DNA from 2 places in the Streptococcus iners subsp. hyiners genome. Region 2 is predicted to be linked to the other one. Evidence: predicted binding sites of a transcription regulator. Region 2 holds the regulator's gene; the other holds the start of a gene.

What was found. The regulator Rex, encoded in region 2, represses fermentation and respiration genes when NADH is low (regulators of the CRP and FNR family bind a similar motif). The targets are predictions, from matches to a motif close to TTGTGAANTANTTCACAA.
Region 1: the regulator Rex is predicted to act here: its motif matches at 1,963-1,980, upstream of adhE (bifunctional acetaldehyde-CoA/alcohol dehydrogenase).

Annotation. Positions count from the first base shown of each region.
Region 1 covers NZ_CP118734.1:233,709-239,653, reverse strand. The annotation lists gene adhE (bifunctional acetaldehyde-CoA/alcohol dehydrogenase) at 1-1,932, opposite strand, end outside; gene adhP (alcohol dehydrogenase AdhP) at 2,376-3,401, shown strand; gene hisS (histidine--tRNA ligase) at 3,486-4,766, opposite strand; gene PW220_RS01340 (hypothetical protein) at 5,147-5,848, opposite strand.
Region 2 covers NZ_CP118734.1:1,149,028-1,154,972, reverse strand. The annotation lists gene gyrA (DNA gyrase subunit A) at 1-1,348, shown strand, start outside; gene PW220_RS05785 (class A sortase) at 1,353-2,102, shown strand; gene radC (RadC family protein) at 2,180-2,860, shown strand; gene PW220_RS05775 (redox-sensing transcriptional repressor Rex) at 2,903-3,544, opposite strand; gene PW220_RS05770 (DUF4649 family protein) at 3,725-3,928, opposite strand; gene PW220_RS05765 (DUF1831 domain-containing protein) at 3,931-4,275, opposite strand; gene PW220_RS05760 (cysteine desulfurase family protein) at 4,277-5,392, opposite strand; gene PW220_RS05755 (ribose-phosphate diphosphokinase) at 5,404-5,945, opposite strand, start outside.

The sequences.
Region 1 (5,945 bases), 920 kb from region 2:
TGGCGTCAATGAGTAGTCAGCAATTGGGTACTTGCGGTTGTTTGCCTTATCAGAAATTACAGCAAATGGTGTTACTTCTGAACCTGTACCAGATGTTGTTGGAATCGCGATAAACTTAGATTTCTTACCAAGTTCTGGGAACTTGAAGGCACGTTTACGGATGTCCATGAATTTTTGAACAAGGTCATGGAAGTCAACTGTTGGTTGCTCGTAGAAGAGCCACATAACTTTGGCAGCATCCATTGGTGAACCACCACCGAGTGCGATGATTGTATCTGGTTTGAAGGTACGCATCAATTCTGTACCTTTATAAACTGTTGTGATATCTGGATCTGGTTCAACGTCTGAGAAGATTTGGTAAACCACTTTATTACGACGAAGATCCAATTGTTCAATAATACGATCCAAGAAACCAAGTTCTACCATGGCATGGTCCGTAACGATCATCACACGTTCAACGTCACGACATTTTTGGAGGTATTGGATAGAATCACGTTCGAAGTATGTTTTAGAAGGAACTTTAAACCATTGCATATTATTTCTACGTCTTCCTACTTTCTTGATGTTGAGCAAGTTCATCGCACTTACGTTATCACTGATTGAGTTACGTCCATAAGAACCACAACCAAGTGTCAATGATGGCAAGAAGGCATTGTAAACATCACCGATACCACCGAAAGTAGATGGAGAGTTCCAAATAACACGAATCGCACGTACGATTGTACCAAATTCTTTGGCCAATTCAGCATCTTCTGTATGGATAGCTGCTGAGTGACCTAGACCGTGGAATTCAACCATTTGACGAGCTGCTGCCAGGCCTTCTTCACGGCCTTCAACTTTCAATACTGCAATAACTGGTGACAATTTCTCACGAGTCAATGGCTCTTTTTCACCGATTTCAGTAACTTCAGCTGCCAAGATGTTAGTACCTTCTGGAACTGAGAAACCAGCTTGTTCAGCAATCCATGCAGCTGGACGACCTACGATGTCCGCATTCAATTTGCCTTCTGCACAGTTCTTGCTGTTGGCTTTTACACCGAAGCAGTACTCTTCAAGTAGGGCTTTTTCTTTCTTATTAACAAAGTAAGTTTTGTAAGATTTGAACTCAGCTACAAATTCGTCATACACTTCCTTATCAATGATCACTGCTTGCTCTGACGCGCAGACCATACCGTTGTCAAATGACTTAGACATCACGATATCATGAGCAGCTTGACGGATGTTTGCAGATTTTTCAACATAGGCAGGAACGTTACCGGCACCTACACCAAGAGCTGGTTTACCACAAGAGTAAGCTGCACGCACCATGGCGTTACCACCCGTTGCAAGGATTGTCGCAATACCGTCGTGCTTCATCAATTCAGAAGTTGCTTCCATAGATGGTTTTGTTACCCACTGGATACAGTTTTCTGGAGCACCAGCTGCCACAGCTGCTTCATAGACAACACGCGCTGCGTGAGCTGAAGACTCTTGAGCAGATGGATGGAAGGCAAAGACGATAGGGTTACGTGTTTTCAAAGCAATCAAGGCTTTAAAAATAGCTGTTGACGTTGGGTTAGTCGTTGGAGTGATACCACAGATAACACCAACTGGCTCAGCAATCAAGGTCAAGCCGGTTACATCATCTTCTTCGATGACACCAACTGTTTTTGTATGGCGCATATTGTTAACAACGTGCTCGCAGGCAAACAAGTTTTTAGTTGCCTTATCTTCGAATACACCACGTTTGGTTTCTTCAAAAGCGTGCATTGCCAGTTCACCGTGCTTGTCGAGAGCAGCTACCGAAGCCTTAGCTACAATGTAGTCTACCTCTTCTTGACCAAGTTTGCGGAACTCATCAAGAGCAACCAAACCTTTTTGAACAAGCTCATCAACGTGCTTGCGAGCTTCTGCTAATTTTTCTTCTGGTGATACAACTTTTTTATCAGCCATTGTGTTCCTCCAAATTTTCTTATTAACATTTTGTTAATTTTTTCACAATCTTATTCTACAACTTTTTATTTTATTTGTAAAGAGAATTTGTTATTTTTTTCACATTTTTTCTGTTTTATTTTTGAAAACGCTTTCTTTTTGTTTATCTGGAGTACATTTCAGAAAACTTTCTGAAATTTATCTGTTAACAGCTTCAAAAATAAACCTAGGACATAAAAATCTAACAACTAACCCCCTTGGTTTCTATTTTAACAAGAAAACGCTTACAAGTAAATGGCTTTTTATGAAAAAATTTCAGTAATTATCTGATTGTTTTCAAAAGCAGATACACAGCCCTCTCTTCTGATTTACTTGCATTTTCTTGTTTTATGTGATATTATTAACAAGAAAATATCTATATTAACACATTCAAAAAATGTGCTACAATAAATAGGAGGTCTGCCATGAAAGCAGTTGTCGTTAATCCAGAATCTACTGGTGTTGTCGTTGTTGAAAAAGAACTTCGTCCACTTGAAACTGGCGAAGCTCTGGTTCAGATTGAATATTGTGGTGTCTGCCATACTGACCTACACGTTGCTCAAGGTGATTTTGGCAAGGTCCCTGGCCGTGTTCTTGGGCATGAAGGGATTGGTGTCGTAACTGAAATTGCCCCTGATGTGACTAGCCTGAAGGTCGGCGACCGTGTCAGCGTTGCTTGGTTCTTCCAAGGTTGTGGTACTTGCGAATACTGTACTACTGGCCGTGAAACCCTCTGCCGTACTGTAAAAAATGCAGGCTACTCTGTTGACGGTGGTATGGCTGAGCAATGTATCGTAACAGCTGACTATGCGGTAAAAGTTCCAGAAGGTCTTGATCCAGCTCAAGCAAGTTCTATCACTTGTGCGGGCGTTACTTGTTATAAAGCTATTAAGGAAGCACACCTAGAACCAGGTCAATGGATTGTCATTTACGGTGCTGGTGGACTAGGCAACCTTGCAGTCCAATACGCTAAGAAAGTGTTCAATGCCCACGTTATCGCTGTAGATATCAATAATGACAAATTGGAATTAGCCAAGGAAGTCGGTGCAGATGTCATCATCAATGGTCTTGAAGTGGAAGACGTGCCTGGCTATATCAAGGAAGTAACTGGCGGCGGTGCTCACTCAACTGTCGTAACGGCTGTTTCTAAGGTTGCCTTCAACCAGGCTATTGACAGCGTTCGTGCAGGCGGTTATGTGGTTGCAGTCGGACTTCCATCTGAATACATGGACCTCAGCATTGTCAAAACAGTACTAGACGGTATCAAGGTTGTCGGCTCTCTAGTTGGTACTCGTAAAGACCTAGAAGAAGCCTTCCACTTCGGTGCTCTAGGCCTAGTTGTTCCGGTTGTTCAAAAACGCCCTGTAGAAGATGCAGAAGCCGTCTTTGATGAAATGGCTGCCGGTACTATCCAAGGCCGTATGGTACTTGACTTCTGCCACAGTCACTAATTTCTACTCTACTAAAGTTAGAAGCGACCCAATTGTCGCTTCTTTTTTGCTTTTAGAACCAGAAAAAAGTAGTAGCCCTCGCTACTACTTCTCTAATTTTTCTAAAATACTTGCGAAATCTGTTTTTAAGATTTCCAGGCTTGTTTCAACTTGACTTCTAGTCTGGTTATTTTTTACCACAACCTGTCCGCTTTCCAGCTCGCTTCCACCAAGTGTGATAATGGTCTTGGCTCCAAAGACATCTGCTGACTTGAACTGGGCCTTGAGCTTGCGGTCCAGATAATCGCGCTCTGCTCGGAAACCTTGTTTGCGGATAGCTTGAACCAAGTCTAGCGCTCCGCCATTTGCTTCCTGACCCAAAACTGCGATGTAGACATCCAACTGGGTGTCGAGAGGAAGGTCAATGCCTTGCTTTTCAAGGACGAGGATGAGGCGCTCAATCCCCATACCAAAGCCAAAAGCTGGCGTTTCTGGTCCGCCAAAGTAGGTCACCAATCCATCATAACGTCCACCGGCACAGATGGTCAGGTCATTGCCACCAACCTCTGTCATAAACTCAAAAATAGTGTGGTTGTAGTAGTCCAGACCGCGTACCATGTTGGTGTCAATGGTGTAAGCAATACCTAGGCTGTCCAACATAGACTTGACCGCTTCAAAGTGGGCTGTACTTTCTTCGTCCAGATAGTCCAGGATAGACGGTGCGTTTTCCACAGCGACCTTGTCTTCTTTTTCCTTGGAATCCAACACACGCAGGGGATTTTCTTCTAGACGGCGCTGGCTATCCTTAGATAGCTGGTCCTTGAGCGGTGTCAGGTAGTCAATCAAGGCCTGGCGATAAGCGGCACGGCTCTCAGGATTACCCAAACTATTGAGGTGGAGGCGGATACCTCTGATACCCAACTCTCCAAAGAAGTGATAAGCCATGGCAATGGTTTCCACATCTGTTGCTGGGTTGCTAGAGCCAAAGCACTCAACACCAATCTGGTGGAACTGGCGCAGACGACCAGCTTGTGGGCGCTCGTAACGGAACATTGGACCCATGTAGTAGAACTTAGCAGGCTTTTGCACTTCTGGGGCAAAGAGCTTGTTCTCTACATAGGAGCGAACAACCGGTGCCGTGCCTTCTGGACGAAGAGTGATATGGCGGTCCCCCTTGTCATAGAAATCGTACATCTCCTTGGTCACAATATCCGTGGTGTCGCCAACCGAACGACTGATGACCTCGTAATGCTCGAAGATCGGTGTGCGAATTTCTGCATAATTGTATTGCTTGAAAATGCTGCGGGTGAAGTTTTCCACATACTGCCACTTGGCAGAATCCTGTGGTAATAAATCCTGGGTTCCTTTTGGTTTTTGTAATTTCATAGGTCTTCTCACTTCTCTATATCTTGCCCCTTATTTTATCATATTTTAATCTTTTTTGGAAATGGCAGAGCAGACAAAAAGGGAGTGGGAAAGAACTCGACCATTCATAGAAGAGTTCGTCAACAAGTCCTTATTTCTAATTGTTGAGCTGAAACAGTCTATCCCCAGACTGTTCCACTCCCACCCCCGTGTAGCCCCAACAGTCATAGTAGTGACTGTTGGAGGTTGGGAATAGGGCGAACAGAGTTCGCATCAGTCGTATAGGTCAGATTTGGAGTGTAAAACACGAACAAATCTGCCAATCAACCACTGCGCTGAGATGTTGACACTAACTTTGAGAAGCGGTGCTGGGCTTGAGCCCAGCCTCCTTGTTTTAAAAACTATTTCTTATCCACAATCTGGAAATTCAAGTCGCTCACTTCTATCTCAACCTCAAGTTTTTCTTCGGAGTTCAGATTGAGGAGGTTTTCTAAAGCCGTTTCTGCAAAAGCCGCGACTTTTTCCTTACGTTCTGAATCATTCAAGACATCCTCACTTGTCTTGTATATGGCTTCTTGGGATTTATCATTTAAAAATTCCTGAGCCTTTTGCCCTGCAGTAAATACATCCACCGCCTTATCGACAAGACCATTGCTATTATTGCTGATTTTGATTTGACCATGCTGTTGAGAATCAACTTCGACAAGGACAGGCTGCTTGAATGTCAAGGTGTTATGTTGAATGTGAACATCTGACTGCTCAATTCCTTCCAAGACCAGTTTGAACTCCGTCTGCACAGGAATGTCTACAGACATTTCCCGCCCAACAAAGAGCTTGGTAAGGGGCTCTGTCCAGTCTGGCCATTCTTCTAATTTATTGTTTTCAAAGGTCTGGTTGGCAGTGGTTGCTACCTCAGCTCCTGCCACAACTAGCTTGCTTTCCGCTTCAAACTTCTTGATAACAAATTCATACTGAACCTTGTGGGTCCCTTGAAACCAGGCAAAAATACTATTTCTAAACCAGATAATGCCTAGACCTAAAACCAGTAGCAAGACCAAAAGGCTAGCCAACTTTTTCGCGAAAAACTTCCCAACTGTTTTCATACAGTTCTCCTTCATATTTGAATTATCGGAACTTGTCCTACAACCATTATATATATGCTGTCAAGTATTTTTTGCATTTTTTTGACTATTTTAACAA
Region 2 (5,945 bases):
AAAAGCAGAAGCGCGTGCTCATATCTTGGAAGGCTTGCTGATTGCCCTTGACCACATTGATGAGGTCATTCGCATTATCCGTAATTCAGAAACAGATGCTATTGCCCAGGCTGAGTTGATGGAGAAATTTGAGCTTTCTGAACGTCAGAGCCAGGCTATTCTTGATATGCGCCTCCGTCGATTGACAGGCTTGGAACGTGACAAAATTCAGTCTGAATATGATGAGCTGATTGCCTTGATTGCTGATTTGGCTGATATTTTGGCCAAACCAGAGCGTGTTGTGACCATTATCAAGGAAGAATTAGATGAGGTCAAACGCAAATACGCTGACCCACGTCGTACAGAATTGATGGTCGGAGAAGTTCTTTCTCTTGAAGATGAGGACTTGATTGAGGAAACAGATGTCTTGATTACCCTGTCAAATCAAGGATACATAAAACGTTTGGCTCAGGATGAATTCCAGGCTCAGAAACGCGGAGGACGTGGTGTTCAAGGAACAGGTGTCAAGGACGATGATTTTGTGCGTGAGTTGGTTTCGACTAGCACCCATGACCGCCTCTTGTTCTTTACCAATAAAGGTCGTGTTTATCGTTTGAAGGGGTATGAAATCCCAGAGTATGGCCGTACGGCTAAGGGATTGCCAGTTGTCAACTTGCTCAAGCTAGAAGAAAATGAAGCAATCCAGACCATCATCAACGTGACCAAGGACCAGGAAGCAGACAGTTATCTCTTCTTCGCAACCCGTCAGGGTGTTGTCAAACGGACCAGTGTTTCAGAATTTGGCAATATCCGTCAAAGTGGTCTTAAGGCCTTGAACTTGAAAGAAGATGATGAATTGATTAACGTCTTCTTGACAAATGGTCAGGCGGATATTATCATGGGAACCAAATTTGGTTACTCTGTTCGCTTTACAGAAACAGATGTTCGAAATATGGGGCGTACTGCAACGGGTGTTCGTGGTATCAATTTACGTGAGGGAGATCAGTTGGTTGGTGCGACCATGATTTCAGATGAACAAGAAGTCCTTGTCTTGACAGAAAAAGGTTTTGGTAAGCGAACACCAGCCAGCGAATATCCTACCAAAGGCCGTGGTGGTAAGGGGATTAGGACCCTCAAAGTTGCTGAGAAAAATGGATCTCTGGCTGGTTTGACAACGGTATCTGGTGATGAGGACATTATGGTCATTACCGATACAGGTGTGATTATTCGTACAAGTGTTGCCAATATTTCCCAAACTGGTCGTTCAACCATGGGTGTCAAGGTCATGCGTCTAAATGATGAGGCAAAAATTATGACATTTGCACTGGTAGATGCTGCAGATGCTAAGACTGAAGAAGAGCAGGAGTAGTTCTATGTCAAAACGTGCTAAAAGTAAAAAAGGAAAAAGTGGGATTTGGCGTAATCTTCTAGCTTTGCTGCTGGTTTTGATTTCTCTAGCTCTCATCTTTAACACCTCTATCCGTAATTTTATAATTGGATGGAATACCAATAAATACCAAATTTCAAAAGTGACTGCTGAGGACATTGAAAAAAACAAAGAGGCAGAAACTACTTTTGATTTTGAACAGGTTCAGGCAATTTCAACGGAAGCCATATTGGCGGCCCAATGGGAAGCGCAACGGTTGCCAGTAATTGGTGGTATTTCAATCCCAGAACTTGGAATCAATTTACCTATTTTCAAAGGTGTGGGGAACACATCTCTAATGTACGGTGCTGGAACCATGAAGGAAACCCAGGAAATGGGGAAAGGGAATTATGCTTTGGCTAGTCACCACATTTTTGGTGTAGCCGGTGCGGCGGATGTTCTCTTCTCTCCATTGGATAGGGCCCAGAATGGTATGAAAATCTATATCACTGACAAGACCAATGTCTATACTTATGTGATTGACAGTGTGCAGACAGTTACACCTGAGAGTGTCTATGTCATTGATGATGTAGAAGGACGTACAGAAGTAACATTGGTAACTTGTACAGACTATGATGCGACTGCACGGATTATCGTAAAAGGTGTGCTAGAATCAACAACGCCTTATACTGAAACCTCACAAGATATACTTGATTCATTTAACAAATCATATAACCAATATGATTATGGTCAGTAAGGTTTAAGACTGAGAATTTTCTCAGTCTTTTTTCATTTTCTTGCTTGTTTACGAATAAAATAAGTGAGGAGGATTTTATGTACCAAATTGATTTTAAGGAAGAGGCACTTTTGCCACGAGAAAGATTGTTAGAAGTTGGGGCAGAAAAATTAAGTAATCAGGAATTATTGGCTATTTTCATCCGAACTGGAACCAAAAATGAGCCTGTTTCTATCCTGTCCAATAATCTACTCAATCGCTTGGAAAGTCTGGCCGCCCTAAGGGAGCTCTCCATTGAAGAATTGCAGAGCTTGACGGGCATCGGTCGTGTTAAAGCGATTGAAATCAAGGCCATGATTGAGCTAGGAAAACGGATTAACCAGTCGGAGCTATTATTGAATGAACGAATTTTAGGCAGTGAGAAATTGGGTCGAAAGATGATCCAAGAACTTGGAGATAAAAAACAAGAACATCTAGTTGCCCTCTATCTCAATACGCAAAATCAGATTATCTGCCAAAAGACTATTTTTATAGGAAGTGTCAACCGGAGTATTGCTGAGCCAAGAGAGATCTTGCATTACGCGGTAAAATGCATGGCAACATCCATTATCATTGTTCATAATCATCCGTCGGGATCCGTTGAGCCAAGTAGGAACGATTTATTGTTTACCGAGAATTTAAAAAAGTCCTGCGAAACACTAGGACTGGTCTTGTTGGATCATTTGATTGTAGGCAATAAGGATTATTATTCTTTTAGGGAAGAAAGTGAGCTATTTTAGAGGATAAAAAGAGAGGAGCCGGGAATTCGGTTCCTCTGTTCATTATTCACCCTTGCGCATGAAATAGAGAAGGGTTTGCAACTCGCTGGTCAGGTCAACATACTGAACGACTACATCTTTGGGAACCGATAAATTGACCGGAGAGAAACTGAGAATGCCTTTGACACCAGCTTCTACTAATATATCGGTTACCTCTTGAGCCTTGATACTTGGGACAGTCAGAATAGCTGTTTGGGCACCTGCTTCCAAAATACGTTCCTTGATTTCAGAAATAGCATGGATGGGAATATTTTCATCAACGGTTCCAACCGCTGGATTGTCATCCGCTTCAAAGGCCATGACAATTTTCATTTTATTGCGCTCATGGAAGCGGTAGTGGAGTAGGGCACGGCCCATATTTCCGACACCGACAAGCATAACATTTGTAATCGAATTGTCATTGAGAATTTCCGCAAAGAAATCCATCAATTCTTTTACATTGTAGCCAAAGCCACGGCGACCTAGTTCACCGAAGTAGGAGAAGTCACGGCGCACGGTTGCGGAGTCGATACCGATGGCTTCTGCAATTTCCTTGGAGCTAGCTTTTTCAATATTTCCGGCATAAAAGCGTTTAAAGATACGATAGTAGAGCGAAAGGCGCTTGGCAGTTGCGCGCGGGATATCTGCTTTTTTTTCGTTTTTCACAATGACCTCCTTAAATATGGTTGGCGACAATACTATACTAGCTGACTGGTCTAATGCTTATTTTACTTGAGTATAGGCCTACCAATTTTTCATTCATTTTCAATTCTTTCTTCTATTCTAGTCCAAGATTGTGAAAAAATCAACAGATTGGATTGAAAAAGACTAAGCATGAAATCTTGCCTAGTCTAGTGTTTGAAAGTAGCGGTAGAGGTCACCAATGGTTCCTTTATAATCTAACTCGTGACCATCTCGTGTTAGTTTGGTTACAGGATAGTAATCAGGAAGAGTGAGGCAACCTGAGAAGGCCAGTTTGGCTGCATCCAGATTGTCAAATTCCTGTTTTCTGTCTATTTTGTAAGCATCTTGATAGTGAATAATAATCATGCTTAACCTTCCTTGGTAAATAGGTCACGGTCCACTAAGCTATCCATCAAGAAGTAGAATTTTTCCTGGATGACCTTGTTTCCATTTTCTTTAAAGATATTGACCAAGTGCAAGCCAGATTTGTCTGTGATGTTGATTTTAAAACCGTTCAACTCTTTATTGACAATAATCTTTAAAAGAAAACCCTGATTTGAGTTAGGAACTTCTTCCAAGAGGCGCGTGAGTTGGTAGTGCCCTGCTTTTGTTTGTTCAAAAGTGGTATCTCTCAGGGTGTATTTTTTGATGTTAGAGCTAATGTGATAGGTAAATGCGCAATCTTTTAGGTTAACTGATTGTTGAAAGGCCATTTTATCCTCCAATGATTTTTTGTAATTCTGTAAGAAGAATATCAATCTCTTCTAGAGTATTTGTTTCAGATAGGCTGATACGGATGGATTCTTTTAGCCGATGGGAATTTGTTCCGTACATGGCTTCAAGTACATGACTGTTCTGAACAACGCCAGCAGTACAAGCTGACCCACTTGAAACTGCAATTCCAGCCAGGTCTAATCTCATCAGAACTTGCTCATTGAGCTTGTCTGGGAAACCTATGTTGATGACATGAGGGAGATGGGAACCAGCTTGATTGATATAAAATGTAGCCCCATCTAGTCCGGAAATGAGATGTTCTTTCAAACTTTCGATATGGGCTGTATGTAGCTCAAGTAACTGGATTTGTTCCTTGAGGGCAAGTGCCATGGCAGCTATTCCTGGTAGGTTCTCTGTGCCTGCTCGGTGTTGTCGCTCTTGCTTACCTCCATGAATAAGTGCGTCAAATCCTTGCAAGCGACTATATAGAAAACCAACTCCCTTTGGTCCGTGGAATTTATGGGCAGAAGCAGCTAGAAAATCAATCCCATAGTCAGCGGGCTTCACATCCATTTTTCCGATTGCCTGCACAGCATCTACATGGAAGACTGCCTGATGGTCGGCCAATAGTTGACCAATTTCTTTAATGGGAAGCAGTTGACCAGTTTCATTGTTGGCAAACATGGTGCTAACCAAGATGGTATCTGGGCGTAGGGCTTCTTGGATTTGCTGGGCAGTGATGACATGATTGATCGGCTGAATATAGGTTACTTCAAATCCAAAACGCTCCTCAAGATACTGCATGGTATGAAGAACTGCATGGTGCTCGATAGCAGTAGTAATCAGGTGCTTGCCTTTGGCTTGATTGGCAAGGGCATAGCCCTGAATAGCCAAATTATCAGCCTCAGACCCTCCAGCTGTAAAAATGATATGATCTGCTGGGACATCGAGAACTTGGGCGATATCCTGTCTGGCTTGGCGTAAAATTTGGTTGGCTTTGCGACCAGCCTGGTGAATACTGGAAGGGTTGCCATAGGTTTCTTGCGCTACTTCCAACATCCGTTGGAGAGCAGTGGGAGATAGGGCAGTGGTGGCTGCATTATCTAAATAAATCAAATAAGGTACTCCTAGTTATTTTTTTCAGGATTTGTAAACTTAAAGAGTGGGCTAAGTGGTTGGTGTTCTTGAATACGATGGATGGCATCAGCAATCAAGTCACTAGCAGTGATGAAGGCGATATTTTTAGGCTCTTGTTCCTTACTTGCGACTGAATCGGTTACAAGGATTTCTTTGATTGGAGAAGCGTCCAGAAGTTCCGCCGCACTACCCGCGAACAGACCATGGCTGGCAACAGCGTAAATTTCAGTAGCTCCGCCCTCTTGAACGATTTTTGAGGCTTGTGAGAAGGTCCGACCAGTATTTAGGATATCATCAACCAAGATAGCTTTTTTACCAGCAACATCCCCGATGATGTAACCTTCTGAACGCTCAGAATCATCTTGAGCGTAGTCGATAATAGCAATAGGAGCATTCAAGAATTCCGCGATATTACGCGCACGTTTGATACCAGAATTTTTTGGACTAACGATGACAACGTCTTCACCACAGAGTCCTTTTTCCATGTAATAAGACGCGAAAAGAGGTTCTGTAAGAAGATTATCAACTGGAA